3 regions of the Filomicrobium sp. genome follow, and region 3 is predicted to be linked to each of the others. Evidence: predicted binding sites of a transcription regulator. Region 3 holds the regulator's gene; each other region holds the start of a gene.

Region 1 (10,882 bases), on a different contig from region 3:
CGTTGTACTGGTGCGTGAAGATTCCGCCAACTCGCTGATAGACGCCGCGAGCTCGACGACGGCGCCCGAAATCGATTTGGTCGAGTCCGCGACTTCGCGGAAGTCGTGATAGACCCAGCCCATATTTATGGCGGACTCGCCGGCCTGTGCACCCAGCTGGCTCACAGCCTGCAGCTGTGCAGAATTTGACTTCTTCACAAGCGCGACAAGCTGTTCCAGCGTTTCTCCCAAGCGTCCATCAGCGGCAATCTTTGCCGTTAGATTAGAGCGTACGAGATCCTCAAGAGCAGCCAGCACTTGATTATCGACAACTGCCATAGAAGGGGCCGCCGATGTTTGAATGATCTCGCGGTCCTGCGTCGGTTTTCTCTGAAACGATAGCACGGACTTCTCCGTTCGAAATTTCGGATATGGGGATGCTGATAAACTCAGAAAATCACGGAAAAAGCGTTCCTCGGGCAGGAGACTATAGTGCAGGGCTTAACTTGAGCTTAATTATAATACAGCCTCAAACCGAAGCCGTTGCCGCGACATCGGTCGTCGCTACATAGACACAATTCACGCGTTTTTTTCAGTAAAGCGTTTTTCGAACCAATATTTTGAGTTTGTTTTATTTTTTGAGGTTTTTCATGCCTGAAGAAGAGCAGACAACCCGCATTCGCAAAAAGCGCTTACGGCTCGGCTCATTTGGTCAGGTTGTAGCGGTCGCCAGCAGCTTGTTCGCAATGGCATTGCTATACTTGGGCTATGATCTTTTAAGAACGAATCTGACGCCCTGCGAAGCTATCTTTCAGCAAACGTCCGTTGGATTGGCGACAAAGGTTTCCTTCCTGAAAACCGAAGGCGAATTGAAGATCGGTCGCGAACAACTGACCGAGCTCGATGAACGGGCTCAAATGACGGCAATCAATCTAAAGACCTGCTGCACAGTCCTCGACGCCGGACGCCTCGATCCTGAGCAGTTCCTGCAGTGCAAGGCAAACGCACGTGATTACGAATCGCGCGTTGAAGACATCGTTGCGCTCGTACGTACGGCAATGCAGGCAACTGACACGCCGTCGTCTTCCCCAATAACGCCTACTGCGGCCGCAGCATCCCCGACGAATACAGCGACGAGCACGTCCAAACAACAGGTCGACCAAGCCATTGCAAAGAAAGTCAGCGAAGCCCGGCAAGCTTCCAAAACGTTCAACCATCAAGTTGTCGAAGTTCGAAAGGAACAGGCGCTGCAATCTCTGGAAGCCGTACCCCCTCGGCATATCGAGATCGACGCGCGGGAAAGCGAACCCAACAACGACAGCCTGTCGACCAATCAGCTTGGATTGAAGACGTGGATCGCGGCATCGATTGATCCACCGAAAGACGCAGACTTTTTCACTTTCACGACGCCTGCGGAATACCGAGACTGGATCAGGATCGAAATAGAAAATCGGTCCACAACGCTTGAGCCACGGATCGAATTGTTCGATGCAGAAAAAACCAGCCGAGGCTCTGTGCACAAGACGACCGCGGGAGCCGATATTGTTTACACATTCGTCGCCACGCCCGACACGCGTTACGCAGCTAGAGTAAGCAACCACTACGGCAACAGCGTTGGCGTCTATAATGTGCGCGTCGTTCCAACAAAGAGCTATGATGCGTTCGAACCAAATGACGGGCTGCTCACGGCAAAGCCAATCAATATCGGGGAGGGAATAGAAGCAGCGATAATGGACCCAGCCGATAGCGATTTCTTTAGCTTTGAAATCCCAGAAGGACGGGCTGAAACTGAAATACGGCTCGAAAACAGATCGACGACATTGCGCCCGGCCATTGTCATATACGACCCAGCCAAGTCTCAGATATCAGCAACATACAACACGACCGGCGGCGCCGACGTGACACAAGCATTCAAGTCCGCCCAACCTGGACGGTACCTTATTCAGGTGTACGATCACTACCGATCAGCCGCCGGCGCCTACACAATCCACATCAGCAGCAAATAAACCACCGTCGCGCTGTTTGGCGCCGTCCGCGGAGAGCCCTCTGCGTTAAGGCGGCGACTACTTCTTCGCCTTCATTTCTTGCGCCATGCGGGCATTGAGAGCACGGAAGTCCTGATCGAGTTGTGCGCAGGCCTTGGACTCTCCCTTGCAGTTCACGACCATATCGAGCGTGATGGATTCGCCCTCACGAACGGGGCGGCGACAGACCACAGCCGGATGGGCCGGATGCGAAGGCAAGGTGAAGGTCCACATGGCCCACGTCGACTTGTCCTGTAGCGCCACGTAATTGTCGTCGCGGAACACTTCAGGAAGCTTTTCCGTGGTCGACAACTCAGACTGCAATTTCTCGGGATCTGTATTGGCACGCGCGCATGGGGAAGCGTCGGCCCAGGCACCACCAGCGGCAAGACCGACGGTCGTCACAAAGACGAGAGCGGCAACGCCGCAACGCGAAACATTCATCATGTCCTGCTTCCTTCCCGTGAACTGATTGTCGTTAGCCCGCGAGGCGGGTTTCGATAGCCTTGATCGCATCGGCTGCTTTGCTGCCATCCGGACCGCCCGCCTGAGCCATGTCAGGTCGGCCGCCGCCACCTTTGCCACCGAGGGCTTCAGCACCGACACGCACCAGATCAACAGCGCTGTAGGTATCCGTCAGGTCTCCGGTCACACCAACGGCGATGCCAGCCTTACCATCTTCGGTAACACCAACCACGGCAACCACGCCAGACCCCACTTGCTTCTTACCGTCGTCGATAAGTCCGCGCAGATCCTTCGGGTTTAACCCTTCAACCGTACGCGCCAGAAGCTTGACGTCCCCCACGGTGCGAACCGCAGATCCGGAACCCGTGTCGGAAGCCCCTGAGCCGCCGAGCGCAGCCTGGCGCTTCGCATCGCTCAGTTGCCGTTCAAGCTGTTTCTTCTCCTCAAGCAGTGCACGAACGCGATCAAGAACTTCCTCCGGCCGCGTCCTAAGCATGGCCGCAGCCTCACGAAGCCGTTCGTCTTGCGACGCAAGATATGCGCGCGCGCCGTCCGAGGTCAGCGCTTCGATACGACGAACGCCGGCGGCACTCGCGGATTCACCGACGACCTTGATGAGACCGATGTCGCCGGTGCGCTTGGCATGCGTACCGCCGCACAATTCGACGGACCAAGCTTTGTTGGCCTTCTTGCCCACGGATTCGGACGCATCCCCAGGTGTATAGCCCATGGAAACGACACGAACTTCATCTCCATACTTTTCGCCGAACAGCGCCATCGCCCCCGACTCCATCGCGTCGTCGAGTGCCATCAGGCGCGTTTCAACAGGAACGTTCTGAACGACAATCTCATTGGCCCGACGCTCGACTTCGCGAATTTCATCAGCCGTCATCGGCTTGGGATGTGAGAAGTCAAACCGCAGACGCTCTGGCGCAACCAACGAGCCCTTCTGAGCAACGTGCGTTCCAAGCACCTGGCGCAAAGCCTCATGCAGAAGGTGCGTTGCAGAGTGGTTGGCGCGCGTCGCTGTCCGCCGCGCATGATCAACTTCGAGACTGACGGGTTCGCCGGTTTTGAAGGCCCCGCTCTCAACCGTGCCGAAGTGAACAAAAAGATCAGACAACCTTTTCTGCGTATCTGTAACGCGGAACACGGCGCCCTTCGGTCCGCGGATAACACCCGTGTCACCCACTTGTCCGCCGGACTCTCCGTAAAAAGGCGTTTGATTCAGGATGATCTGAGCTTCGTCACCCGCCTTGAGGGTCTTCACGGGCTTGCCGTCTTTGATGAGCGAGAGGATCTCACCCTCGGTCGCCTCCGTGTCATAACCGAGGAACTCGGTGGCGCCGACCTTATCCCGCACTTCGAACCAGACGGTTTCCGTCGCCGCTTCTCCCGATCCTTTCCAAGCTTTGCGGGCCTCGGCTTTCTGCTGCTCCATAGCCGCGTTGAAAGCAGCATGATCGACAGCGATGCCGCGCGTCCGCAATGCATCCTCGGTTAGGTCGAGTGGAAAACCGTACGTATCGTAGAGCTTGAAGGCGACATTCCCAGAGAAGACGTCTCCCTTGCCAAGGTCGCTCGAAGCTTCGCTCAATAGGCCGAGCCCTTTGATCAGAGTCGTGCGGAATTTCGTTTCTTCAAGTTTGAGCGTCTCGGTAATGAGTGCGTTAGCCCGGCTAAGTTCGGGGTACGCTTCCGCCATCTGCCGCATCAACGCCGGAACGAGCCGATGCATCAACGGCTCCGTCGCGCCAAGAAGATGAGCGTGACGCATCGCCCGTCGCATAATGCGGCGCAGGACGTAGCCACGACCATCGTTCGCAGGCAGAACGCCATCCGCAATGAGGAACGAAACCGCGCGCAAGTGATCTGCGATGACCCTGTGGCTCGCTTTGTGCTCACCCGTCGCTTCTACATTCGTCAGGTCGACCGAAGCCGCGATCAAAGCGCGAAACAGGTCTGTTTCATAGTTATCGTGAGTCCCCTGAAGAACCGCTGCGATACGCTCAAGCCCCATGCCAGTGTCAATGGAAGGGCGTGGCAGGTCGACGCGCTCCCCAGGCGTAACCTGCTCGTATTGCATGAACACGAGGTTCCAAATTTCGATGAAACGGTCACCGTCTTCGTCCGGCGAGCCGGGAGGTCCGCCAGGGATATGCTCCCCGTGATCGAAGAAAATCTCCGAACACGGCCCGCAGGGGCCCGTGTCCCCCATCTGCCAGAAATTGTCGGATGTTCCGATGCGGATAATCCGCTCATCAGGAAAGCCCGTGAGCTTCTTCCAGATATCGAACGCCTGATCGTCCTCTTTATAGACCGTGATCAGGAGACGCTTGGGATCGAGTCCAAACTCCTTGGTGATCAGGTTCCAGGCCAATTCGATGGCGACATCCTTGAAGTAATCACCAAATGAAAAGTTGCCGAGCATCTCAAAGAACGTGTGATGGCGCGCCGTATAGCCCACGTTGTCGAGATCGTTGTGCTTACCGCCCGCGCGCACACATTTTTGCGACGTGACAGCACGCACGTAGTCCCGTGTCTCATGACCGGTGAATACGTTCTTGAACTGCACCATCCCGGCGTTGGTGAACATCAACGTCGGATCATTCCGCGGGACAAGCGGCGACGACGGCACTATCGCATGGCCGTTCTTCCCGAAATATTCGAGAAATGCGCTTCGGATCTCATTAACGCCGGTCATTCATCGCCTCGTGCTAGCGGTCGTAGAAAAAACGTGGGTCTGCCCCGCGTGCTATTCCATCCTGTCAGAGAGTGCCAACTCCAAGCCCTAGAGCCTGACGCCTCACGGGATTCGCGCGAAACGCTCAGGCTGTAGACTATTTCTCATTTCCAGCGAAGCGTATTCCGCCTGATCCCCGGCGCTTGAAGTTGTGCAAGCTGCCACCCGCCACGCCCGTCAGGTTACCCGGAAAAACGCCGGAAGAAGCAATGACGGCGAAAAACGGACGCGCAGGCTCCAGAAAAGTCGTCTTATCGATGTAGCGTCGCCTTCTCCGCCATCAAGATGGAACTGGAAGGCAACCGCTGCCTGACGCTTGCCCACCCCGCACCACGGGACAGCCAAAACGGCAGTTCGTCGCCGTTTTATCGGCGCACGCGCGCCCTGTCCAGGCAAGGGCTCCGGGACACCGAAGCCCTCTAAGCCAGTCGCTCAAGGCTAAAGAACGCGAAAGGCGGAGGGTCCGCTTCAGAACCACCCCGCCAACATCGCGAAATTTCGACTTAGATCAGATCTGTGTTCAATCAGCGCCGGGCACGCGATTTACGGCCACCGGCCTGATCGTCAGTGGTTTCATCCTCGCCAACAACCGCCGGCACCTCCGCCGGTTCACTGTCCTCATCTTCAGCGACGGTAGGATCAACCAGCAAATGATCCGCGACGAGGCCCGCGTTCTCGCGGATAGCCTTTTCGATCGTAGCGGCGATTTTCGGATTTTCCTTGAGGAACGTTTTCGTATTCTCGCGCCCCTGCCCTATGCGCTGGTCACCATAAGAATACCAAGCCCCCGACTTTTCGATAATGCCGGCTTTAACGCCCAGATCAACCAACTCTCCGACCCTGGAGACACCTTCACCATACATGATGTCGAATTCGACCTGCTTGAATGGTGGCGCGACCTTGTTCTTCACGACCTTAACGCGGGTCTGATTGCCAACAACGTCGTCACGCTCTTTGATCTGGCCAATGCGACGGATGTCGAGACGAACCGAAGCGTAAAACTTGAGCGCGTTGCCACCGGTGGTCGTTTCCGGGTTTCCGAACATGACGCCGATCTTCATCCGGATCTGGTTGATGAAGATGACCATGCAGCGTGATTTGGAGATGGAAGCCGTAAGCTTGCGCAGAGCCTGGCTCATCAGACGGGCTTGAAGGCCAGGCAGACTATCACCCATTTCGCCTTCAAGTTCCGCCCTTGGCGTCAGTGCGGCCACCGAGTCAATGACCAATACATCCACGGCACCCGAACGAACGAGCGTATCGGCAATTTCCAGCGCCTGTTCACCAGCATCTGGCTGAGAAATCAGCAAATCTTCTACTTTGACGCCCAGCCGCTTCGCGTAAACCGGATCAAGCGCGTGTTCGGCATCGACGAAGGCGCAAATGCCGCCCTTTTTCTGAGCCTCGGCCACAACATGCAGAGCAAGCGTGGTTTTACCGGAGGATTCAGGACCATAAATCTCTATAATTCGGCCACGCGGCAAACCACCAATACCAAGGGCGATGTCCAACCCGATCGAGCCAGTCGGCACCGCTTCAACATCGATCGACTTGTCGTTGGCCCCGAGCCGCATGATCGAGCCCTTGCCAAAGTTCTTATCGATCTGTTCGAGCGCGGCCTGCAGCGCCTTTTGCTTATCCATAGCTCCCCCTTCGAGGACACGAAGTTCCGGCTTGCTCATAACGCGATTCCCGATGTTGTCGTGAGTTGCAGATCATGTCCGCGAGTCACAACGTACACTTTTTGTTCACTGAGAACAAGGAGAGAACATAGCGCATTTGTCAGAGCTCAGTGCGCGCACTCCGTAAGAGAAAGCGTCACCACTGATGCAGTCATAGCAAATCAGCCGGTCCAGTTAAATCGCAGGCTCCTAAAACCCGTGTGAAGACAGTGGACACACGCAATGCGTTGCAACGAAACATGATCGCCGAAGCAACAAATGAAAACGCGCGGCAAGCATAACGCTTTGCCGCGCGCTCCATAACGGAAGCTGTCAGCCGATCTACCAGAGAGATGCGAGGAGGACAGCAGCCCCGACACCGGAAAGCGTTCCGACGCCAATGATGCCGAGAAGACTTACGAACGGAAGGACGACGTCAACAACCATGATACGCACTCGCCTTATGCCCCAATGAGAAAAGTTTTCCCCAGGGCTTATGGCAATCAGATGGCAAATTGTCTCACTGGCGGCAAAATTCGTGCAGGTTCGGGGCACATCAGTGGCGTGTGTTGCAGGAATACCCCATCAGTCAGCCACAAAATCTCAAAAAATCACACCCGCCTTATGTTTCGAGCTGCTCTTTCACCTTTGCCGCGAGTTGAGGCAACGAGAACGGTTTGGGCAGGAAGGCAAACGTTTCTTCACCCAGGGCCTGCTGGAAAGCCTCGTTCGGATAGCCCGACACAAAGATGATCTTGAGGTCGGGATTCGTTTTGCGCATTTCCTTCAGCATCGTCGGCCCATCCATCGCAGGCATCACGACATCGGAAACCACGATATCGATATTGCCGTTCTGTTCGGCCATGACATCGAGGGCCTCCAGGCCATCGGAAGCTTCGAGAACCTCGTAGCCTTGGCGGGTCAAAGCCCGGACGGCGAACGAGCGTACGACATCTTCGTCTTCGACCAGCAGCACACGCCCAGCGCCCGTGAGATCAGCCTTCTGCACGCGGTTCTTGGCTTCGACTCGTTCGGTAATCGCCGCTTCGTCCTTCTCATCGAGATGGTAACGCGGCAGGTATATGCGGAACGTCGTCCCGTCACCCAGCGAGCTCTCCGCATAGATGTGACCGCCGGTTTGCTTGACGATGCCGTAGACTGTTGCCAGCCCCAAGCCCGTGCCTTTGCCGACCTCCTTCGTCGTGAAAAACGGCTCAAAAATCTTGCCAATTACATCAGGCGGAATACCGGTCCCCGTATCGCTGACCTCGATCTCCACGTATTCGCCAGGGAGCATACCCCGCTGCTGCAAGCGACGGGACTCACGTTCGGTCAGATTACGCGTGCGGATTGTGAGACGCCCACCGTCCGGCATCGCATCGCGCGCATTGACCGCGAGGTTGATGACGGCCTGCTCGAGTTGAAGTTTGTCGGTCTTGACGTACCAAAGGTCACGGCCCGACGAGAGCTTCAATTCGATCTTTTCGCCAACGGAGCGTTTTAGCAGCGAAGCCAGATCGGTCATGACCTCACCCAACTGCAGCGGCTCAACCATAAGTGTCTGCTGACGCGCCAACGCAAGCAGTTTGCCTACAAGCCCCGCGGCTCGGTTCGCCGACGACTTAATGTTCATGATGTCGGCATGCGCCGGATCGGTCGGACGATGCGTCTGCAGAAGAAAGTCGGAAAAGCCGATGATTGCCGTCAGCATGTTGTTGAAGTCGTGGGCAACAAAGCCCGCGAGCTTGCCAACAGCGTCCATCTTCTGGCTTTGCGCAAATTTAGCCTCAAGAGCTTTTTGCTCAGTAACATCAATCGCATACAGGATTGCAGCTTCCGAAGAGCTTCCCGTATGCGTCAACGGGCTCATGTAGACGCGCCGCGTAAATTCAGACTTGGCCCCGACGACGATATCCACGGGCGGTATGTTGCCGCGCCCCGACAACACCTTCTCTAGCCCGTCGCCAATCGCCTTGCTCGTATCATCATCGCCGGTACGAGCGAGAACATCGAGAGCCGCCTCGCCTATGCCGCTCGTTCCATCCACGATCATGCGAGAGAACGCAGCGTTGGTGCTCGAAATCTTTCCATCCCGCCCAATCGTGGCAATACCAATCGGGGCGGACCGGAAAAAGCGGGCAAACCGGACGCCGGCAACCTCAGTTGTGGCGTCGTCGATTTCCTCCTCGCGCCGGTCCATGACGGCAATCACCATGCCACCACCAACCGGTTGCGAAAATTCGTCTGGATCGTCCGCCAACGCGCTCAAGGCATCGTTCGCCGTTTGGCAGACAATACGCACAGGCAAGAGGCGTCCGTCTTCGCAAACGAGATCCAGATCCGTGCTGACAATCTCGTCAGGCCGGCGCCGCCGGCGCATGTCGAGGAGAAGTTCGGCACCGTCGGCCGCAAGCAGATCCGCTAACTTGCTGACGCGCGTCGAGGCCCCCAGCTTGTCGGAAACGCCGAGCCATCTCGCCAGCGTGCCGTTCATATGAACGATCGCACCGTCGTCATCAGCTGCAAGCAATCCGATTGGCATCGTCTCGTAGCGCTCAAGCTGAAGCTCGTAACCGGCGACGGCTGCAGCCTGCTTCTGACGCTCCGAAGTAATGTCGCTGATTTTCCAGAGGACGAGCGGCCGCTTGTCTTTGGAAGCCCCACCTGATTGGAAAGGCGAGACGCTGATCCGAACCCACGTAATCAGTTCGCGCGGACCCAGCGCATCGTTCGCAAGCGTCACCTTGACGTCTTCACTGCGTGCCAAGCCTGATTGCGCCGCGCGGGTCAGTCTGAAAATGGCTTCAGAAGCTGCCGAACTGCCGCCAAGGCCAAGCTCTAACGCTGCAATATTCCCTGCTGCCGAACGGTCGAGAATGCGATCAAAACGCTTATTCGCCCACACCCGTGCCCCATCGTTACGCGTGAGCTGCAATGCCTCGTTGAAATCGTCCGCCAGCATCCCAGCGACGTCATGTCGGGACTGAGCCGTGCCAAAGTGGATATGCCCCACCATCCATCCGAAGATGAAAAATGCGCCCGCCATAGCAAGCAGCGAAAGCACGATCAGCAGAATGGGCTGTGCCGTCCCGGAGGCAATAAGTGCGATCAGAGCTGCACCAGCCCCCACCACAACAGCAATCAATCCGGCGTGCGCGCGCACGTCCGCAAGGACAGCAGGCCCGTCACCGAACACATGTTGTCGCTGTGTTCCAATTCCGCTCATAGGCGGGCAAGCTATACGATTCTGTTGCGGGCGGCTCTCAGAAGCCTGCGTACGCTTGTACATATACTCGATACACTCTCAGCCGACAGTATTCGGTTCTCGCAGAATGGGGCAATGACGACTGCGCCACGGCCACATTTGTAGGGGAAAACCCCACGCTAACACCCTTGCGACACCGCTAACTGTTCGATCATCAGAGTTAAAATGACATGAATTGCAAGCTATAGACGGGACAATAAACGCAATCCGCCAGCGAGATTTCAGAAGCTATTGCACGCATTCGGCTGGCACATCGCAAAACCGTCGAGGTCGATAGACGGCTCACCCCGCAAGGGGCAACCTTGAAGCATCAGCCAAAAAAGGGCGCGGCACCGTCCGCGCGGGAAATGAATGTTGGACATTCTCTATTATCTCGCGATCTTCGCCTTCGTTGCCGCATCCATCGTCGTTGGTGGCTTGCTTTGGCGCAGCTACGCCGAAGGTGTCAGCCCGACAGCGGGCTTATTTCGCGCCCGCCAGGAGCCCCGTCTCGACGTCGTGGCGCAAACGAACCTTGATGGTCGGCGGCGATTGGTACTCATCAGACGTGACGATACCGAACACCTGATCATGACCGGTGGTCCAGTGGATGTCGTGATTGAAACGGGCATCAAAGATGGCAAGCCAGTCGTAAGCAACGGCGAGGTCGTCGAGCCCACGTTTTCGCGTCCCGCACGCACCGCCGGCAAGACGGAAGCTTGAAAGGTTGGGGAGGGTGCGGCGCACTGAGGGGTTGCGATCATGA
Region 2 (10,882 bases), on a different contig from region 3:
TGAACACGGTGAAACGCTTCAGGAACGGGACGCGTCCCGGTTCTTCACCGGTCTCGCGGGCTCGGCGCTTCTCGTCTTCCGGGGTGAAGCGGTCGGCATAGACGACCGTCGTGCCGTGCTCGCCCTTACGGACATTGCCGCCGAGGGCTGCCGCCTGGCGATAGGTGAGCCAATGCTGGGTCGGATAGCCGTTCTGGACCACGGCACCCCAGAGGATCAGCACATTGATCCCGGAATACTGCCGCGAGGTCGCGGCGTTTCGCGGCATGGCAAGCGGCGCTTTCGCCGCAGTCCCCCAAGGCTGGACCCAGGGAAGCCGTCCTTCCTCCAGCTCGGCGATGATCTTGTCGGTGATGTCGTCATAGAGATTGCTGCGGGCGCCGCCTGGGCGAGCGCGGTCCTGTCTGGCCATCGGGATGATCTCCGCGACGGGCGCCGGAGGCCACTCCTCCAGCACTCAACCCGTCACGGAAAACCCGTCCGCACTCTCCCTCTCAGGGGGCGTTGCGGGGTCTCCCCGCTGAAGGGGGTGCGCCGGCAACGATAGTGCCGGCCAGGGGGAAGGCCTTCCCCCGTCAGGCCCACGGCAAGATGCGCGTTTATTCGCGGGAACAATAAAAAGAGCCCGCGCGAATGAAGAATCAGAAGCGAATAGCCGTCGCCGGTGTTGGCGTCTGCCGGTATGATGAGGTGAGTTTGGCGCTCAGGCTTGGAAAACTAATGACGCAGCATGACCAGCACATCGCCACGTGGCGGGATGCTTTTCGCGACGAGACAACGGGCATCCACAGAACCATTCAGGATCTGCTCTGGAACTACGCCGCCTTTCGCACGACGGTTCGGATCGTCCGTCTTGCAAATGAGAAGAGAGGCTCGAGACCCCCGCTTAACCAGATGATGTTCAATCTCGTTTCCGAGGGATACTGGTCAAGCCTGCTTCTCGGCACTCGCCGACTTCTCGATAAGGCCCCGATCAATGGCCCCAAGGGAGTTTACTCGATCCGATCTGTCGTCAACGACGTGAAAGCGAGCCAAAACTGGTTGACCAGGAGAATCTACGTCGAGAAAGTGCTTGACGCGCAATACGATCTCGATCGCCTGCATCAAGAACAACATGACCACCTCGTCGCCGCGAATGGGCGTCCGGTGTGGGGTGATCCAGAGCTCATGAAAAGTCAGGCCGCGCATCGGCATTTCGATGTTTTGAGCGGCGTGTCTCCATCAGGGCGTAACCCGAGCGATCTGATCTCAGCCACGGTATTGGAGAAGATCGAAACTCGGCTCGCCAGCCTTGATCGAATTGCCGAGCACGTTAACTCGCATGTTGCTCATGCCGGGAACAAGCAAAGTCGGCAGGACAGGGAGCTTGGTGATTTCGACATTCGCGATGCCGAAAAGACTCTCAGGCAGTTGAAGGAAATCGCGGATCTGGTCGGAGTGTGGTTCGCCAACGAAGGCGGTGCGGGCCTCGCCACATATCTCGGTGACCAATTCGAGGGCCTCGATCATGCGGTCGTAGACAGCGCCGACCTTGCCGACCTTTTAGAGCAATGGCGATTGATCGATAGAGAAATCGCAGAATGGTCGATCCGGCCAGAAGATTTGTGACCCCCGAGAGGCAGGCCGATTCGTTGGTTCGAACCGATACCGCCTTCTGTCAAAGCCACCGGCTTTACCGAAAATCCCGCGCCTTCACCCTGATACCGCCGGCCCCCGGCCCCTGCTGCCCGTCCGTCGCCACCTCGCGCTGCACGACAGTCGCCAGATCCCGCGACAGATCGACGATCCGATGGGCGACGAGATGCACGACCTCGCCCTCGCGCTGAACGCGGCCCCGCACGGCGATCATGCTCGATGAGAGAATGACCCGGCGATAGCGCTCGAAAATCTTCTGCCAGACGACGAGATTGGCGATGCCGGTCTCGTCCTCGAGCGTGATGAACATGACGCCATTGGCCGAACCGGGGCGTTGGCGCACCAGCACGATCCCGGCAGCCTCCAGCCAGCGCTGATCACGGGCCGCCATCGCCTCGGCGCAGGTGACGATCCGGCGCCTCGCCAGGTCCTCGCGCAGGAAGGAGACCGGATGGCGACGCAGCGACAGGCCGATATGCCCATAATCCTCGACCACCTCGCGGCCAGCAGGCATCGCTCTGAGCGCGATCGCCGGCTCGTCGAGTTCCGGAACGGTCCGTCCCTCGCGCTCCGAGGCGGCGGCGAAGAGCGGCAGTTCCTCGTCGCGCAGCCCCTTGATGGCCCATTGCGCCTCGCGCCGGGCCAGACCGAACGCCGGGCGGAATCCGTCGGCCGCCGCGATCTGATCGAGCGCCGCCACGGGTACACCCGCCCGCCGCCAGAGATCGTCGACCGAGGTGAACATCTCATCGCCCTGGGCCGCGACGATGGCGGCGGCATGGGCATTGGCGAGACCCTTGACCATCCGCAGCCCGAGGCGGACGGCGAATCGGCTTTCGTCTCCGGTCGGCTCCAGCGTGCAGTCCCAGCGGGAGGCATTGATGCAGACCGGGCGGACCTCCACTTCATGCTCGCGCGCGTCGCGCACAATCTGGGCCGGCGCATAAAAGCCCATGGGCTGGGCGTTGAGGAGCGCAGCGCAGAAGACATCCGGGTGCCAGCATTTGAGCCAGGCCGAGGCATAGGCGATCAGCGCAAAGCTCGCCGCATGGCTTTCCGGAAAACCATAGGAGCCGAAGCCTTCGAGCTGCTGGAAGGTCCGCTCCGCGAAGTCCTGCTCGTAGCCACGCTCGATCATCCCCGAGATCAGCCGGTCGCGGAACTTCGAGACCCCGCCGGTATGCTTGAAGGTCGCCATGCTCTTGCGCAGGAGATCGGCCTCGCCAGCGGTGAAGCCCGCGCATTCGATGGCAACGCGCATCGCCTGTTCCTGGAACAGCGGCACGCCGAGCGTCTTGCCCAGCACCTTCTCCAGCTCGGGCCGGGGATAGTCGACCTCTTCCAGACCCTCGCGCCGGCGCAGATAGGGATGAACCATATCGCCCTGGATCGGCCCCGGCCGCACGATCGCGACCTGCACCACCAGGTCGTAATAGGTCCGGGGCTTCAGGCGCGGCAGCATGGACATCTGCGCCCGGCTCTCGATCTGGAAGGTGCCGAGTGTGTCGGCCTTGCGGATCATCGCATAGGTGCGCGGATCCTCGGCCGGGATCGACGCCAGATCGAGGCGGATATCCTTGTGCTCGGCCAGCAGGTCCAGCCCCCGGCGCATGCAGCTCAGCATGCCGAGCGCCAGGACATCGACCTTCATGAAGCGCAGCGCGTCGATATCGTCCTTGTCCCATTCGATGATCTGGCGCCCCTCCATCGCCGCGGGCTCGATGGGGACGAGATCGTCGAGCCGGTCGTGGGTCAGCACGAAACCGCCCGGATGCTGCGACAGATGCCGCGGCGCGCCGCGAAGCTGGGCGGCCAGTTCGAGCGTCAGGCGCAATCGGCGATCTTGCGGGTTGAGATTGAGATCGCGGAGCTGCTGCTCGGTCACACCGGCCTCGGACCAGCCCCAGAGCTGGCCGGACAGCGTCTGGATCAGGTCTTCGGGAAGCCCCAGGGCCTTGCCGACGTCCCGCAGCGCGCCCTTGGAGCGGTAGCGGATGACGGTGGCGGTTAGCGCGGCGCGCTCGCGGCCGTAATGCTCATAGACCCACTGGATCACCTCCTCGCGCCGCTCATGCTCGAAATCCACGTCGATGTCCGGCGGCTCCCGGCGCTCCTCGGAGACGAAACGCTCGAAGAGGAGATCGTTGCGGCCGGGATCGATCGCGGTGATACCGAGCACATAGCAGACGGCCGAGTTCGCGGCCGATCCGCGCCCCTGGCAGAGGATGCCGCGCGACCGGGCGAAGCGGACAATGCTGTTCACCGTCAGGAAGTAGGGCGCGTAGTCGAGCTTGCCGATCAGGGCCAGCTCATGCTTCAGCGCCGCTGTCACCTCGTCGGGGACACCCTCGGGATAGCGGCTCGCCGCGCCCTCCCAGGTCAGCCGTTCCAGGGTCTCCTGCGGGGTCAGCGCCGGATCGTCGCGCTCTTCGGGATATTGATAGCGCAGCTCGTCGAGCGAGAAGCGGCAGCGATCCGCGATCTCACGCGTCCGGGCCAAAGCCTCGGGCCAGCGCGCGAAGAGCCGGTGCATTTCGGCAGGCGGCTTCAGATAGCGGTCGGCATGGCGATCGCGCCGGGTGCCGAGCGCATCGACGGTGAGATTGTGCCGGATCGCGGTGACGACATCCTGCAGGATGCGGCGTCCGGGCTCATGGAAGAGCACGTCATTGGTCACGACGGTGGGCACACCTAGGCCCGCAGCGAGCGTCGACAGCTCCCAGAGGCGCATCTGGTCATTGGGCCGCCGGCGCAGCGTCAGGCCGAGATAGGCGCGATCGCCAAAGGCATCGCGCAGGCGCCGCAGCCGCAGACCGCAGGTCTCGTCGGCGAGGTCCGGCGCCAGGACCACGATCAACCCCTCGCCATAGGCGACCAGATCGTCCCATTCGAGATGACAGCGCGCCTTGCCCGCCCTCCCCTTGCCCAGCGACAGCAATCGGCAAAGCCGTGAATAGGCCGCCCGGTCGGTCGGATAGACCAGCACCGACATGCCGCAGGCAAGATCGAGGCGGCAGCCGACGATCAGCCGCACCCCCGCCTCCTTCGCCGCCTCATGGGCGCGCACGATGCCGGCCAGCGTGTTGCGATCGGTCACGGCGAGCGCCTCGATCCCCATCGCGGCCGCCGCGGCGAACAGCTCCTCGGCCGAGGACGCGCCGCGCAGGAAGGAGAAATGCGACGTCACCTGCAATTCGGCGTAAGCGGGCGCGCTCATCCGAATATCCCGTGCAGGAACCAGCGATGCGAGCCGGTGGCCGCATCCTCGCCATCGCCGGAGCGGAAGATCCAGAAGCGTTCGCCGGCATCGTCCTCGACCCGGAAATAGTCCCGCACAGCGATGAGCTCGGCATCGCGTTTCCACCATTCCCCGAAGATGCGCTCGGGGCCGTCGGCCCGGCGAACACGGCGGCGCACGCCCTTCCAGGAGAACCAGTTCGGAGGATGGTCCGGCAGCAGCGCCATGGTCTCGATCGGCTCCGGCTGGGAGAGCAGCCGCGAGGGGCGCGGCCAATGGTCCGGCCAGCCTGCGCCCGTATCCTCGGCAAGCGCCGGCAGGCGGCGGACCGAGCGTTCGGGCACATCGCTCGCCACCGGGGCGAAGCGATAGACCGCCCGCGCGCCGACCCGGTTCGCCAGCGTGTCGATCAGGCCGGAGAGATCCGGCGCCCCCTCTTCGATCAGGCTGCTGGCCGCCTGTTTCAGGGCCAGCGGTTCGGCCAGGGTGGCGGTCAGCGACATGATCTCGACGCCGAAGCCTGGCGCGATCGTCTCGATCTTGTCGCAGAGAAGCCGGGTCAGGCGCGCGGGATTCCGCACCGGCATGGCCAGACCGATGCGCACCGTCTCGACCCGGTTGTCGACGCGGTAGCAGAGCAGGTCGAGACGGCGCGCGCCAAGACCCCGCCCTTCGAGCGCCTCGCAGAGCGCCATGACCAGCTTGCGAATATAGCGCGCGATGGTCTCGGCGGCGCCTATGGGTTCGGCGAAGACGCGGCGGACGGAGACCAGCTCCTCCAGTCGGATCGGCTCGATGGGTTCGGCGACCGCACCCAGGGCCTGATCGAGACGCCGGCAGAGCTCCGGGCCGAAGCGCCGGGTCAGGGGCGCACGGGGCTGCCCGATCAGGTCGCCGATGCGGACAAAGCCCAGGTCATTCAACCCCACCGCGATCGCGGGCGGCAGGCGCAGTGCTTGCAGCGGCAGCGGCGCGAGGACCGGGACGGTTTCGCCGGGAGGGGCGACAAACAGCGGATCGGCCGCGTAGCGCGCCAGCGCATGGGCCGCGCCCCAGCTATCGGCAATGGCGGCGCGGGCGGTGACGCCGGACATGACAAGCCGACCGGTCAGCACCTCCAGCATGGCCGCCTCACCGCCATGCAGATGGTCGGCGCCGGTCGCGTCGATGACGATCCCGTCCGGCGCGTCGGCGGCGACGATAGGTGAGAAGCGTTGCAGCACCCAGAGCGCGAGGCGTTCGAGGCTGTCCAGGTCGGCCCGCGGGTCGGCGGGCTCGATGTGGAGGCCGGGCACCATCGCCTGGGCCTTGGTGACAGGCATTCCGGCGCGCAGGCCGAGCGCCTGCGCGGCCGGATCGGCCGCCGTCACCACCCGGCGGTTCTTCTCCTTTCCGGCGATGACCAGCGGCGCCTCACCGGGCGGCGCTGCGTCGCCCGCCTTCCGCCGCAACCGGTCTGTCGGCCAGTTCGGCAGGAAGACAGAGATGACCCGAGCCATCGCACGCCTCCAGTTCGATATCGAGACATTCGCCCGCCCGCGCCCGGATCAACTCAACGAGCCAGCGCGGCCGTCCAACACCGGGAACCGGAAGGGGCGCGGACGGCAGCGCCGAGATCCGCCAGCGGGTCATCGCCGCCGTCGGCTGCCCGAAATCGCTCGCCTCCGCCTGCCGCCGCCAGCGGCGCAACGCGATGCAGATCGTCGCCGAACCTTTCGCGGCCAGATGCAGCCGCCGCGAGGCGGGCATCGGCAGGCGCGCGACGTCACCGACGACCGCCCCCAGCCCGCCATGCCGCAGCCCTTCCTCCATACAGGCGAGAGTCGCCTTGTCGTCCCCGGCTTCGACGAAGATCACCCGGCCGGGCGGCAATCCGGCCTGCTCCAGCCCCGGTGCGAAGAGATCCTGGAGCGCCACGCACCAGAGCACCTGGCCGGCGGTGCGGGCGGCGATCCCGGCGGTGAAACAGGCGGCAGCCGCGCCATCCACCGCCCCGTTGCCGCCTCCGGCGACTTCATGGAGGCATCCGAGCGCCAGTCCGCCACCGGGCAGCTTGCGATCCAGCGGCGCGATCCCGAAGGGCAGCACCTCGTGCGGACGCACGCCATCGCCTTCGAGCCGCGCGATGCGCGCCCGAAGTTCGGCAATGGCTGGGCTGTCGGCACGGCTGGGCATATGAGGATGGCGTCTCCGGGGCTTTGCACTGGTCGATTCTGTTGCTATGTTCTTTATTTGTTCTCTTGTGGGTCGAGAGTCAATCTCGGCCATCCCGGAAGTGATCGACGGCGCGCGATGCCCTATGGTGGCGTAAAGTATTCGCAAGGAGAGTAGTGGGGCGATGTGCAACCTGTATCGCATTACGACCAATCAGCAGGCGATCAGGGATTTCGTGGCCGCCACCCATGACAGCATCGGCAATCTCGAACCTTCGATCGACGTCTATCCCGACCGGCCGGCTCCGGTGGTGCGCAACACCGATGGCGGACGGGAACTGGCTTCGCTGACCTGGGGCATGCCGACGCCCATCGAATATCTGAAGTCCCGCGATGCACCGGACACCGGCGTCACCAATATCCGCAACACGGCCAGCCCCCATTGGCGCAAATGGCTCGGAGTTGAGCATCGCAGCGTGGTCCCGGCCACCGCCTTTTCCGAATATGGGCAAAAGCCCGATCCGGTCACGAAGCGCAAACCGCTGCACTGGTTCGCCCTCGATGAGACCCAGCCCCTGTTCTTCTTCGCGGGAATCTGGACGCCATGGCGCGGAACCCGCGGATCGAACCGGACCCCGCGTCCGGGCGATCATCAGCTGTTCGCCTTCCTGACGACCGAGGCCAATGGCGTGGTGAAACCGATCCATCCGAAGGCCATGCCCGTCATCCTGACGGGCCGTGACGAAGTCGAGACCTGGCTAACCGCCGACTGGAAGGAAGCGAAGGACCTGCAACGGCCGCTGCCCGACGAGCGGCTGGTGATCGCGGAGACGCCAGCGAGCGCAGCCGCCGATGGCATGTTGCCGGGCCTCTGACAATGATCCGGAGGACGAAAATGGGCCGGAAGGAAGAAGAACAGTTAGCGGCGACGCTCGCCAAGGCGATGGCGATGATCTGCGTCCGCAACAGCATGCTGGAGGACCTGCATGCGGGGCCGGTCCCGGTCACGAAGACCGGTGACTATTCCGATGTCTTCGTCATCGACGCCGACGGCAACCACATCCCCTGGGGAAGCGTGTCGCGGTTCGACGATGAGGAGATGCGCGACCTGATGCGGCAAGTGGTCAATCGCCTCTACACGTTCCAGACCTGTTTCGCAGAGCCCCAGTTTCAGGCGGTGATCGACAAGTGGCTCGGGGTGACGCGCACCTGGGACGAGCCGGTTCTCGACGAGCGCCTCGCGGGAAGGCCAGTATAGATTTCCTCGCTCCGGCAATCATTGCGCTCGAACGGCTGCTCATATGAGCCCTTCAAGCGTCCAGGCTGATAATCTGGGTCCAATAGCTGATCCGTTGAGCAGGCACGGCGTCCCGCTCTCTCAGCGATCTCAACATATCCAAGATCGGCTTGGTTCGCGAGGTAGGCAGCACGGGCCTCGGCATGGTTGGCATGCGATCAACGCAAATCGATCCGTGCGACCAGCGCCTCCTCCGCTTCAGTGAAGGCGAGCCTGTAGCGGTTCGCCGCATCCATCCGTTTGCTCATCTCAGCGTGATCCTATTGGCTTCGACGTGACGAAAAGCCTTCGACCGGCACGTGAGAAGTATCACCTGCATCCGCTTCGAAGCGTCCTGCAGGATGTCGGTCATCGTCTCCAAGCGGGCATCATCGGAATAGACGAGAGGGTCGTCGAGGATCAGAGAGATCGGCGCTCCATCCTCGAGCAGGAGGTCCGCAAAAGCGAGCCGAGTCAATATCGCCAACTGCTCCTGCGTGCCTCGACTGAGATCACCACAGGATTCATCGATCCCCGCCCTCGTGAGGCCGGTCAGCCCGAGCTCCTCGTTGAATGACAGATCACATCCGGGAAGAAGCTGCTGGATGTATCGACTAGCCCGAGCCGTGACGGGTGCGAGGAATGTCCTCGACGCTTCATTCGCGGCATCCGACAGCGCCTCGCGGAGCACCTCAAGCATGTCGGCCTCATGCCGCAAACGATCGCAAGCGGCGATCGCGGCCTCCTCTTCCTCCCGCGTTTCGGCAAGGCGACCGGCAGGCCCGTTTGTCCCTTCCCTAACGATCGTGGATTCGAGCGACGCGATCCGGGCGGTCAGTTCAAGTCGTTCCTCGCCGGCCCGGCTGGCGGCACGATCGAGGTTCACAATGCGGCGTCGGATAGCGTCGGCGTCGAAAGACGTGGCGCTTTCGCGCGCCTTCTCGAGAGCTTCGAACTTCGCGGCACGCTCCCGCTGAGCCTCACCGCGCGCCGCTTCGAGCGTTTCCCGATCCCCGATCTCTAGGAGGTTCCGGAGATCTTCAGCCGCAGCCTCGGATTCGCGGATGGCTGCGGAATAATCGGCTTCGGCCGTTGCGAGCGTACTCTCCGCCTTCGACAGAGCCGTCCTCCCGTCTTCGCGCTTTCCGGATGCGGCAGCCTCGGCGAGCTTGGCGTCGACCACCGCCTTCTCCAGCGTGTCGACATTGTCGGTTGGGGCGACAACGTCGGCGATGTCGCCCAGCTCGGCCACGAAGGCGCGCAGGGCATCTGCCCCGGGCGCCAACCCGATTGTCGGATCTCCAGGACATGCCGAGGCGATCTGTGTCCGGAGCGCCTTCAACTCGCGCTTGGCAGCGGAGGCCCGTTCGTTCCGGGCCACGCCCTCCGCATGCGACTTGATGCCGAGCGACCGCAAGGCGGAAGCGAGTTCTTCCGTCGCCGCTGCAAGATCGGCCTCAATGGACTGACCCGAACCCTGCGGCGGGCGCACGACTAGGCTGCCCGCATCACCCAACTCGAACTTGGTGGTCTTGAGGACGTCAACGCTGGTGACGTCGGTCGTCAACCCGTCAATCCTCAAAGATGCGCCCGCCCCGAGTTCGACTTCTACCTTCACAGCGCCTGCTTCGAACCGGGCGCGTGCCTGGATGGCGGCAAGCTCGAGTTCGGTAATCTCCTCAAGGTCGTCACTATCGACGGCCCCGGCGGAGTCATCAACCAGCGCACGCTCACGCTCCTCTAGCTCGGCTAGAGCTTTTCGCGCATCGATCGCGCGACGAGCGCCCGCGGCATTAGCGAACCCGCGCAATCGCGCGCGTGCGGAGGACAGTGCCTCCTCGTGTTTCTCCCTTTCCGCGCGAGCCTCGTCGAGCGCGGCGCGGAGTGATTTTTCCTCCTCACCGGCACGAGCAGCCTCAGCCTTGGCTTCGTCCCGCAGACGAGCCTTCTCTTCGAGGTATGTGCCGGCGGATCCGACGCGAGCCTCGGCTGCGTCCAATCGCTCGATCCTCGACGAAGCCGTCTTCGCGACCTCGTCGGCGCGTCCGAATTGCGCCTCCGCCGCAGTCGACCGCAGAGAGGCGGTCTCCGCGACCTTCTGGTCCGCCTCGAGCTTTTTTCGCTGCTCCGCCGCCTCTGGGTCGACGAGATCACGCTCGATAATCCTAAGCCGTGACCTCGCCGCGTCCAACTCGGTGAGAGTGTTCTCGTATTCATGGAAGTTGGTCTCGGCCGCCTGGCGGGCAGCCGTCGCCGTGGACACGCGAGCCTCTGCCACCGCTAAGTCGCCGCGCGACTTGCCCGTCGCCGATGTGCGCAGCGCTGAATATGCCGCTTCGATGCTGGCCCGGATCGCGTCAAAGCGTCGACCACCCGTCACCGCGCCGACTTCCGCCTCGAGCACTCCCCGAACGGTATCGCGCACGATGCGGTTTGGACTCTCCACGGAGAGTGCCGTCGCCTGCTCGACCCAGAGCATGCCAAGGGGCCCGCGCGTTTCGGGATCGCTGCCCCGGTTGTTGCCCCGCTCGAATCCGAGCAGCTCCTGCAGCGCTTCTTCGGCCGCATCGCTCTCTCGTC
Region 3 (10,882 bases):
AGTGTTACAAACGCAAATCGGGCCCGTGGCGGTGCGCGGAATCGTGGAACTGATCGAGCCGAAAGCGGAGGGGGGCGAGCGCTTAACCTTACGCCCCCTAAGCGTTGACAAGCTCACCCCAAACGCACTGCCCGCGCGCATTCGCGTGACTACGAGAAATCCAACGGCAGGCGTGAGCTTGGGAGATCAAATAACACTCACAGCCAACCTGTCGCCGCCACCGCGTGCGGCACTTCCAGGAGGTTATGATTTTGCGCGATACGCTTGGTATCGAGGCATCGGAGCCGTCGGGTATTCCACCTCTCCTCCAATTGTCATCGAAGACGGCGCACCAGAAAACCTCGCCCAGAAGCTGGAAACTTGGGTTGCACGCCTGCGCAAACATATCGGGGATCGCATAACAGCCGCGTTGCCGGATGAACGCGGCGCGATCGCGACGGCCCTGATCACTGGCGAGCGCGGCGGCATCTCCGATGCGACAAACGAGATTTATCGTGCGTCGGGCATCTATCACATCCTGTCGATTTCAGGCCTACACATGGCGATCATGGGGGGCTCTGTCTTCGTCGCACTACGCTTCCTCTTTGCACTCTTTCCGTCCATCGCCCTGCGCTTCCCAATAAAGAAATGGGCTGCTGTCGGCGCGATGTTCGGCGCTTTTGGCTATCTCATGATCTCAGGCGGTACCTTCGCCACGGTGCGCGCGTTTCTCATGATCACCGTCATGTTCTCAGCCATGCTGTTAGATCGCCAGGCCGTGGCCCTCCGTAACGTTGCCGTCGCAGCATTCATACTTCTCATTCTATTTCCAGAAAGCGTCATCGATCCCGGTTTCCAGATGTCCTTCGCCGCCGTGATTGCTCTGGTCGCAAGTTACGAAGCTATCAATCAACGGTTCCGTGCGCCGTCTGGTCCCCATCGCGGCGTGCACATGCGGTTCTTTTATTTTTTCAGCGGGATCGTTCTATCGACCATTATTGCCAGCGCGGCGATCGCACCCTTCGCCATCTACCACTTTCATCAAAACCAGCACTATGCGGTTCTGGCCAACCTCGCCGTAATCCCGATCTGCAATATCGTTGTCATGCCGGCTGCGTTGACAACGCTCGTCTTGATGCCACTGGGCTTAGAGACGCTGCCGCTCATTGTAATGGGGTACGGCATTGAAGCAATGACCGCGGCCGCCACCTGGGTTGCCGGCCTCAAAGGCGCTGTCAGCCTTCTACCAGTTGTTCCCAATGTCGCAATCGCTCTTGTCGCGGCGGGGTGCTTGTGGTTGGCGCTGATGCGGTACCGCTGGCGATTGTTAGGCGTCCTAGTGATTGCTGCCGGCATTGCTCTTGCCCCAACTGCAGAACGCCCTGCGCTTCTTGTCGGCGGAACCGGGAATCTCGTGCTCCTGCGCGGAGCGGACGGCTTCCTCAACGGCCTCAGCAGTTCGCGCGATGAATTCGAACTCTCACGCTGGCTTGCGCGTGACGGAGATGCACGAAGACCTGCCGATGTAACCCGCGCACCCGCTTTGACCTGCGACGGTGTCGGGTGCGTCGGTGCGATTGATGGAAAGATCGTAGCCATCACGCGCCACCCCGCAGCGTTACGTGATGATTGCCGTCAAGCGCACATACTGATTGTCCAGGGCACACGTCCGCGATCTTGCACGCAGCCCCAACTCATCATCGATCGATCCGCATTAGAACGCGAGGGAACGCACGCGGTTTATCTCGACAAATCTGGCGCATTACGCGTCGAAACGGTTGAAGGCGCTCGGGGAAGAAGGCCGTGGACAGCGGCCTATCAAAGCACGGATGAAGCAGCGCCGTGAGACATCTCGGGGAGTGTTCCCAGGATCCGCGGTTCAACCCGGGCCAACGCAATGGGGGAAAGCACAACCAGACAACGGCCTCCCCAGTGCCAGATTGGATCTCGGCAATGAATGCCAGGATGATGATTAGCGAAAGGGCTTCGGCAATTTCTATCCGCCAAACAACATATCAATACCGTCGGATCAATCCGATAAGCCGTCCCTGCACATCCACTTGATCGGGACCAAAAATACGCGTCTTGAATTGCGGATTGGCAGCTTCGAGAGCGACGGTGGAGCCTTTCTTACGCAAGCGCTTAAGCGTCGCCTCTTCCCGATCGACAAGAGCCACAACGATGTCGCCGTTCTCCGCCGTATGGCACCGCTTGATAATGACGATATCGCCGTCATGGATGCCGGCGTCGATCATCGAATCGCCGTGGACTTCCAGCGCGAAATGTTCGCCCTTAGCCAGAAGGTCGGGTGGGCAGGAAATATCATGGGTATGGTTCTGGATCGCACTAATCGGAACGCCCGCCGCAATACGGCCCATCATCGGCACGGATACCGTTTGGGAGTCGATCACAGTTGTGCTCGGCGCTGAGAGCTCGACTGGCTTGGAGCCGCCTCCGCCTTCGATCACGCTTGGCCTGAAGCCGCCGACTTTGACACCACCCGATTCTGAGCCTTCAGGAAGCTTGATGACCTCGATAGCGCGTGCTCGATGAGGAAGCCGTCGAATGAAGCCACGCTCCACCAATGCCGTAATGAGCCGATGGATACCAGACTTCGATTTGAGTTCGAGCGCGTCCTTCATTTCATCGAACGACGGCGGAACACCCGTCTCACTCATGCGCTCATGAATGAACAGAAGAAGCTCTTTTTGTTTTTGTGTCAGCATAATTTCAGCGCGCCCCGCTAGCCGCTTTCTCATCGGCGACGCAAGCTTCAGGCGTTCTCAAAACCAAGCCCGAATGGGCGTGGAGAACATCCCTCAACTCTCTCGCCGCGTTTAGGACAGAATCTGTACAAACCATGAACAGACACTAACCGTTCTTGACACGTTCTACAAGAGGGCGCAGCGAAGGTATTGAGAAATAGGCAGCCACCGACGACACAACTGCCTTACGTTGGCGGAGTGACTGAACTTGTCGTCGTTGGTGAAGATTGGATGTCGCGTCTAAATTTGTGGCCACAGTTTTTTTGAATTGATACCTGCTCCAAAGCTTCGAACTCACCCCTTAGTCGGCCAAGTTCTGCTGCGGTCTGACCATCACCTTTTATGAAGAACAACGACGGCCAGAAAAGCACTAGCCCGACGCCCATTGCGACAGCATCATTTGTGGATTTTGAATCTTGAATACCGGCGAGTTGAGCCGCCCGTTGAGAAATTCGGGCAGCTTCCGCGCCAATCTGATCGCATGTGTAGTTCTGATATGGAATTGGCGAAACGTATTGAGCCGTAATTTCGCTCGAAGCGGAGGCACATCCACCCAAAACTACACCGATCAATCCGACAAAAAAATTGCCGCGCATTGAGGTTCCTCCCCATAAATTGTGGGGAGATTAGACGTGGACTGAGTATTACTCAATTCAAATTAGGCAACTGATCAACAGCTTACATCATATTAGCTCACTGGCTGTTGTAGTTTTGCGTCGCGGGAGAAATGCCAGCGAAGGCGGCCTCAAAAATCAATACGCAGCACGTTGACGGACGCGCCTTCCGGAAGCGCTTCAGCATCGGCCGGGCGCACGATCAGACAATTCGCAGCCGACAGCGGCTCCAACAGCGATGAGTCCTGCGATCCCGCGGCGCGAACTTCCATGACACCATTTTCGCCCGTCATGAGACGTGCGCGCATATAGTGCTGGCGCGGCCCGTTTTTCTCGATTGCGTGGGTTAGCCGCGCAGTCATGAGAGCGTCGGTTCCAGTATCGAGGCCCAGCAGTTTGCGGATGAGGGGAACAACGAAGACGCGCGTACAGATCAAGGACGACACAGGATTACCTGGTACGCCGATCACGCGTTGCGCGCCACGACGTCCGAAGATCAACGGCTTGCCTGGCCGCATAGCGATCTTCCAAAAATCGAGCGTCATGCCGTTCGCTTGGAGAACTTTGGCGACGAGGTCGTGATCGCCGACGGACGCTCCGCCGATCGTGACAAGGATGTCTGCACCTTCAGCGGTAGCGATCTTTTCAGTCAGACTGTCCACTGTGTCACGTGCAATGCCGATCAATCGCGCTTCCGCACCCACGGCTTCAGCCATCGCCGCAATGCCGTATGGGTTGGAGCAGACAATCTGTCCTGCCGCAACCGGTGTCCCGGGCTCGACCAACTCGTCGCCCGTTGCCAGGATTGCAACGACCGGACGGCGCATCACCGGGAGTTTGCCGTAGCCCATGGCTGCGGCCAGCGACAAATGCCTCGGGGCAAGTTTCAGGCCTGCAGGAAGAAGTTCATCGCCCTTCGTGAAATCACCTCCGCGTTTGCGGACATGCGCAGGATCCGGTTTGCCCTCGCGGACAACGACAACATCACCCTCGCGATCGGTATTTTCCTGGATGACGATCGCATCGGCTCCTTCTGGAACCGGCGCGCCTGTGAAAATTCTAACGGCCTGTCCCTCTGCGACCGTGCCGGCGAAGGGATGTCCAGCCGCAGCTTCGCCGATCACCGTCAAACGGGCTGGAAGCGTTGCCACATCTGCATCACGCACAGCGTAGCCGTCCATCGCGGACGCATCAAACGGCGGCTGGGAGAATTGCGCGGTCAACGTGCTGGCAAGAATGCGTCCGCGTCCCCCAAACAGATCAACCTCTTCCATCTCGGTTGCGCGAACGCCGTCGAGAATGCGCGCGAGGGCTTCGGGCACGGAAAGCGGCGCCATTATTATTGTCCTTCTGCGCGGAATGTTCCCGACCGTCCGCCCGTTTTTTCAATCAGTCGGATGTCTTTGAATACCATGCCCTTATCGGCAGCCTTCAGCATGTCGTAGATCGTCAGACAGGCAACCGAAACAGCAGTCAGCGCCTCCATCTCAACGCCTGTCTGACCGGCGACTTTAACCTCGGCCCGAACGCGAATCCCTGCGGGGGCGTGAGACGCTTCAAATTCGACGCTGGCCTTGGTGATCGCGAGCGGATGGCATAGCGGGATCAACTCGTGCGTCCGCTTGGCCGCCATGATGCCGGCGATGCGCGCAGTCGCGAGAACGTCACCCTTCTTGGCTTCTCCGGATTCGACAAGTGCCAGCGTCTCGGGCTGCATCGCGACGAAACCCACCGCAATGGCCGTCCGGCTGGTGACGCCCTTTTCGGAGACGTCGACCATACGGGCTTCGCCCTTCTCGTTGAGATGGGAAAGCTTTTTCACGCGGCCTCCGTCCTGCCAATCAAAGCCTCGGTCGCACGACGCACATCGGCTTGCCGCATAAGGCTTTCGCCCACCAGAAAAGCGTTCACCCCGACGCGCTGCATCCGTGCGACATCGGCAGCGGTAAAGATGCCGCTTTCCGTCACGAGCGTGGCCCCCGCCGGAGCCTCGGGCACGAGACGCTCGGTGGTCTCTAGCGTCGTCTCGAATGTGCGCAGATTGCGATTGTTGATTCCAATGAAAGTCGCGCCAAGCGATGCGGCGCGCGCCAATTCCGCGGAGTCATGCACTTCAACGAGCGCGTCCATACCCCAGTCCGCCGCGGCGGCGATGAGCTTCGCAGCCGTTTCATCGTCGACCTGCGCCAGGATGATGAGGATGCAATCCGCGCCCCATGCTCGTGCCTCGACGACCTGATACGTGTCGATCATGAAGTCCTTGCGTAGAGCGGGGAGCGTGCATGCTGCACGTGCAGCCCTCAGATAGTCCGGCGAACCTTGGAACGAGGGTGCGTCGGTTAGCACGGACAGACAGGTTGCGCCGCCCGCGGCATAGGCTTCGGCAAGCGCGGGGGGATCGAAGTCTGCGCGAATAAGCCCCTTTGATGGACTTGCCTTCTTGATCTCGGCAATAAGCGCGGGCTGTCCCGATGCCATGCGCGCGTTGATCGCGGCAACGAAACCACGCGGCCGTCCGGCGCTACGTGCATACTCGGCGATGATCTGCAGCGGAGCTTCTGCTTTAGCCGCCGCGACTTCTTCCCGCTTGTACGCGGTGATTTTTTCCAAAATGTCAGCAGCCATATGTCATGCGTCCGCGTTGGTAACGGCGACGAGCTTATCAAGCACGGCACGCGCCGCACCGCTATCGATTGCGCGCGACGCAATCTCAACGCCGTCAATGAGATTGGCCGCCTTGTCTGCAACCACCAGGGCAGCGGCCGTGTTCAACAACACGATATCCCGGAAGGGTCCGGCCGCACCATCGAGCACCGCACGGATCGCCGCGGCGTTCTCTTGCGCATCCCCCCCTTGCAGGGACGAAAGTGATGTGCGTTCAAGCCCCGCCTGCTCGGGGGAAATTTCAAACACAGAAACGGCCCCATCTTTGACCTCTGCCACGGTTGACGGGCCAGTGGTCGTCAATTCATCGAGCCCATCAGATCCATGCACGACCCATGCGTGCTCCGACCCCAAGCCCTTCAAGGCATCTGCGATAGGTTCCACCCACCGCACATCGTACACGCCAACGACCTGTCGTTTGACGTTCGCCGGATTCGCAATCGGACCGAGCACGTTGAACAATGTCCGTACTTTGAGTTCCGCGCGAGCCGGCGCCCACGTCTTCATCGCCGGATGATGCATGGGCGCCCACATGAAGCCGATGCCCGCTTGTCGAATAGCGTCCGCGACCTTATCGGCATCAATGTCGATCTTGACGCCAAGCGCACTGAGAACGTCCGAGGCTCCGGAGCGCGAAGATACCGAGCGATTGCCGTGCTTGGCGACTGTAGCGCCGGCACCGGCAGCAACGAGCGCGGCGCATGTCGACACGTTATAAGTCCCATGACCGTCGCCGCCCGTCCCCACGATATCGATGGTGCCTGGCGGCGCGGACACCGCATGCATGCGCGCGCGCAGCAGGCGTGCAGCGCCGGTGATCTCTGCGATGGTTTCACCGCGCACGCGCAGCCCCATCAGGAAAGCGGCGCGGTGCACATCGCTAGCGGCACTTGTCATCAACAGCTCGAGCGCTGTTCTGATTTCGTCCTCGCTAAAGGTCGTGCCGCTAGCCACTTTGTCGAGAACGGTCTTGATACCGTCTCCACGCGCCGCAGCTATGTCTACTTGCCCCATCGCATTCCCGGTTGGTTAGGCGGCGCGCGGCCGCGGCGTGACCGTGTCACGCCGATTGGGCGTGAAGCCTGCGAGTTCGAGGAAATTCGCCAGCAGATCGTGCCCTTTCTCTGACGCGATGCTCTCAGGGTGAAACTGAACGCCGTGCACAGGATGCTCGCGGTGCTGAAGTCCCATGATGATGCCGTCATCAGTCTCAGCTGTGATCTCGAGGCAGTCCGGCAGGCTCTCCCGTTCGACAATCAGCGAATGATAGCGAGTGACCTCGAAGGTTTCCGGCAGTCCTTTGAAGATGCCGGTATCACGCCTACGGATCGTCGATAACTTGCCGTGCATCGGAATGGGCGCACGCACCACCTTGCCGCCATAGGCTTGACCTATCGACTGGTGACCTAGGCATACGCCGAGCAGTGGGATTCTCCCCGCCGCCTTTTCGATGAGGTCGAGGCAAACCCCGGCTTCGTTGGGCGTGCAAGGCCCAGGCGAGAGAACAATCGCCTGCGGCTTGAGCTTCAACGCCTCATCGACGCTAATCTGGTCGTTCCGGCGCACGGTGCTTTCCGCGCCAAGTTCACCCAGAAAATGCACGAGGTTATAGGTAAAACTGTCGTAGTTATCGATGAGCAGCAGCATCTTTGGCGGCACTCCAAAAGTCCAGCTCAAAGCTGTAGAAAGCGGGCCCTAGCGCGTCAAGCCAGCTCGCGAGGGATAATGAAGTCCTTCAGTGTGCCGGCAGCCGGTTTTATGGCATTCCAATCGTCGGCATCGAAGGTGATTACGGCAAGCCCGGCAGTTGGAAATTTCATCGCCATTTTCTGAATCGCCTTGCGATCCCCGCTTCCGGTCAAGGACAATGCAAGCGCATGCAACCCGGGGTTATGCCCGACGACCATGACGTGCTTTTGCCCGCCCTTTACCTTGCGCAGCCGTTCCAAAATCATCGCGGGTAAGGCGAGATAAAGACCCTCGTCGAACACGACTTCGGGCGGATTGCCGGAGAGTTCTGCCAGAACCAGGGACACAGTTGCGCGGGTCCGTACCGAATCTGACGACAAGATGAGTTCAGGACGGCCCTCATTGCGCTCAATGTAGCGTCCGATCTCCGTCGCCGCCTTTGTGCCCCGCTTTGAGAGCGTCCGCTCGTGATCGGGTAGATCAGGCTCATCCCAACTCGATTTTGCATGGCGCAACAAGGATAACGTCAGCATGTGCCGATCACCCGAACAATCCGCCATTGCTGCTGGAGGCTTCCGGCGCTGAGCGTGCCGTCCCGGACGCAAATCGCACGGCGACTTCTGCTGCACGCACGATAGCTTTGGCCTTGTTCACGCATTCCTGCTGTTCACTTTCAGGGACGGAGTCGTGCACGATGCCGGCGCCGGCTTGAACGTGCAGCATACCGTCCTTTACCAACGCCGTTCGCAACACGATGCACGTGTCCATGTTTCCGTCCGCGGAGAAGTAGCCCACGCAACCGGCATAAGGACCGCGCTTGGATTTCTCCAATTCGTCGATGATCTCCATCGCGCGAACTTTGGGCGCGCCCGACACGGTGCCCGCTGGAAAACCGGCCATCAACGCGTCAACAGCATCATGGGTCTTGCTGTCCAAACGTCCGACAACGTTCGAGACGATGTGCATCACATGACTGTAACGCTCGATAACAAACTGAGCGGTGACGTTGACGGTGCCGACTTCTGCAACTCGTCCGACATCGTTCCGGCCTAGATCGAGCAACATGAGGTGTTCTGCCCGCTCCTTTGGGTCGGCCAGAAGATCTGCCTCAAGATGGGCGTCCTCGGTGGAGGTTTCGCCGCGACGTCGTGTTCCGGCAATGGGACGAATCGTAACTTCGCCATCGCGCACGCGCACCAGGATTTCTGGCGAAGACCCGACGAGCGAAAAGTCACCGAAGTCGAGGTGAAAGAGAAACGGAGACGGATTGAGCCGCCGCAATACGCGATAGAGAGCGAACGACGGCAGATCAAATGGTGCCGAAAATCTCTGAGACAGAACAACCTGGAAGATATCGCCGGCGACGATGTATTCCTTCGCCCGGGCTACCATATCGAGGTATTCAGCAGAAGAAGTGTTGGAGACAGGGTCCGGTGCGGCTAGCTCCCGCTCGATTGATGCCGTTTCGTGAGCGAGGGGCGCTTCCAACGCTGACACGACCTTCTCAAGCCGTGAACATGCTGCTTTGTACGCCGCAGCCGCATTATCGCGACCCTCTGGACGTACTGGAGTAACGAGGGTCATCTCGTCCCGCACGTTGTCGAAGATCACCATGATTGTCGGACGAACGAACAGGGCATCGGGCACGCCCAGATCATCCTGCGGTTCATCGGGAAGCCGTTCGATCAAACGGACGGTATCGTATCCCATGTAGCCGAACACCCCGGCAGCCATGGGAGGGAGTTCGTCTGGGAGTGAGATCGAGCTTTCAGCCAGAAGCGAACGCAGAGCTTCCAGCGTCGGCTTATCTTCAGGCGTAAACGTCTCGATATCTGTTTGCGCCGTGCGATTGATTTCCGCCGCATCTCCATGCGCGCGCCAGATCAGATCGGGTTCCAACCCGATGATCGAATACCGTCCGCGCTGAGCGCCGCCTTCCACCGATTCAAGGAGAAACCCGATCGTGCCGGGTTTACCCGCGAGCTTGAGATAAGCGGAGACCGGGGTCTCGAGGTCCGCGACAAGGCGCGTATAAACGACCTGTGCCGTGCCGTTATCGAAACGCTCGCTAAAGGCCGCCAGCGACGGTAAGGCTTCTGGTGCCCCGCTACGCCGCTCAAATGTGCTCAAAATGCCCTCCCCGACGGATCGTCCGTATCTGCGCCGGTAATACGCCGGAAGGCCGATTCGTTGATTTTCACCCCATAACGGTTACGCAGGGCGCCCACATACTCAGCGATCTGGTCCGCGCGAAGCTGCTGTTGCAGCTCGGTCTGCAGAGCTTTGCGTTGGGCCTCCGTCGCCGGGCCGGCCGCCGTAATTTCCGCGACGCGAAACACGGTGCGTGACTTTCCGTCAGATGTTTCTGCATTGCCGACGCCGCCCTGCGGGAGCACGAACGCCTGTCCCATAGCTGCCTGTGTGAGACCATCGGGAAGACGTGCACGTGTTGTTGGGGGAGCCATCACAACGCTTCCGCCAACCTCTTCGGCGACCTTGGCCATGTCTTCACCGCCCTTGACCCGATCGGTCAAAGTCTTGGCAAGGGCCGACAGTTTCTGACGGCGCTGGGTGTCGGACCAGAGTTTCTTGACGTCGTCTTGCACCTCTTCGAACGGGCGCTGAGTCGACGGCGTTTGATCAAGAACGTCGACCCACGCGTAACCGCCATCTTGCAAACGAACTGGATCGGACTCGATGCCCACCTCACCGCGGAATCCTTCAGTGATGATCGCGGAAGCGTCTGCAACATCAAGCGCACGCTTGCCATCGGGCGTTGTGTTATCGCGCGTGACAGACTCGATGTCATAAAACGGCAGCTGCATCTCCGACGCGATTTCCTTCAGAGGCTTGCCGGCTGCGCGACCGTCGTCGACCTTATAGTAGAGCGTTTGCAGTTGATTGCGGGCCCAGGTCTCGGCGAGATGATTGCGCACTTGATCTTTCGAGCCCTCGAACGTGCTCTGCTCTCCCGGCTGAATTTCCGTAACCCGAAGGAGCACAGTCGCAAACGTCCCTTCGATGACGTCGGACACTTGGTCCTTCTCCAGGGAGAAGGCCGCCTCTGCGATCTTGGAATCAATCAGCTGGCCGCGTTCCAACAGGCCAAGGTCAACATCGCTGGCATCGGCGCCGTTGGCCTTCGCAACCTCAAGAAAGTCTTTGCCGCCA

What was found. The regulator LexA, encoded in region 3, represses DNA repair genes until DNA is damaged. The targets are predictions, from matches to a motif close to TGTTCNNNNTGTGTTCNG.
Region 1: the regulator LexA is predicted to act here: its motif matches at 6,965-6,982, upstream of recA (recombinase RecA).
Region 2: the regulator LexA is predicted to act here: its motif matches at 7,096-7,113, upstream of K5845_RS07175 (ImuA family protein).

What each region holds. Positions count from the first base shown of each region.
Region 1 is NZ_JAILWT010000009.1:40,060-50,941, reverse strand. Features, by position in the region: gene K5845_RS18580 (methyl-accepting chemotaxis protein) at 1-384, opposite strand, end outside; gene K5845_RS18575 (PPC domain-containing protein) at 630-1,985, shown strand; gene K5845_RS18570 (hypothetical protein) at 2,043-2,450, opposite strand; gene alaS (alanine--tRNA ligase) at 2,482-5,172, opposite strand; gene recA (recombinase RecA) at 5,736-6,893, opposite strand; gene K5845_RS18555 (hybrid sensor histidine kinase/response regulator) at 7,495-10,098, opposite strand; gene K5845_RS21245 (hypothetical protein) at 10,489-10,839, shown strand.
Region 2 is NZ_JAILWT010000002.1:736,241-747,122, reverse strand. Features, by position in the region: gene K5845_RS07195 (ArdC family protein) at 1-412, opposite strand, end outside; gene K5845_RS07190 (AbiU2 domain-containing protein) at 634-1,608, shown strand; gene K5845_RS07185 (error-prone DNA polymerase) at 1,673-4,852, opposite strand; gene K5845_RS07180 (Y-family DNA polymerase) at 4,849-6,372, opposite strand; gene K5845_RS07175 (ImuA family protein) at 6,287-7,048, opposite strand; gene K5845_RS07170 (SOS response-associated peptidase) at 7,212-7,901, shown strand; gene K5845_RS07165 (hypothetical protein) at 7,922-8,284, shown strand; gene K5845_RS07160 (AAA family ATPase) at 8,568-10,882, opposite strand, start outside.
Region 3 is NZ_JAILWT010000003.1:135,698-146,579, reverse strand. Features, by position in the region: gene K5845_RS08120 (ComEC/Rec2 family competence protein) at 1-1,825, shown strand, start outside; gene lexA (transcriptional repressor LexA) at 1,995-2,705, opposite strand; gene K5845_RS08110 (hypothetical protein) at 2,930-3,340, opposite strand; gene K5845_RS08105 (molybdopterin molybdotransferase MoeA) at 3,490-4,695, opposite strand; gene moaC (cyclic pyranopterin monophosphate synthase MoaC) at 4,698-5,180, opposite strand; gene trpC (indole-3-glycerol phosphate synthase TrpC) at 5,177-5,983, opposite strand; gene trpD (anthranilate phosphoribosyltransferase) at 5,987-7,036, opposite strand; gene K5845_RS08085 (anthranilate synthase component II) at 7,052-7,669, opposite strand; gene K5845_RS08080 (SixA phosphatase family protein) at 7,726-8,244, opposite strand; gene trpE (anthranilate synthase component I) at 8,252-9,841, opposite strand; gene K5845_RS08070 (SurA N-terminal domain-containing protein) at 9,838-10,882, opposite strand, start outside.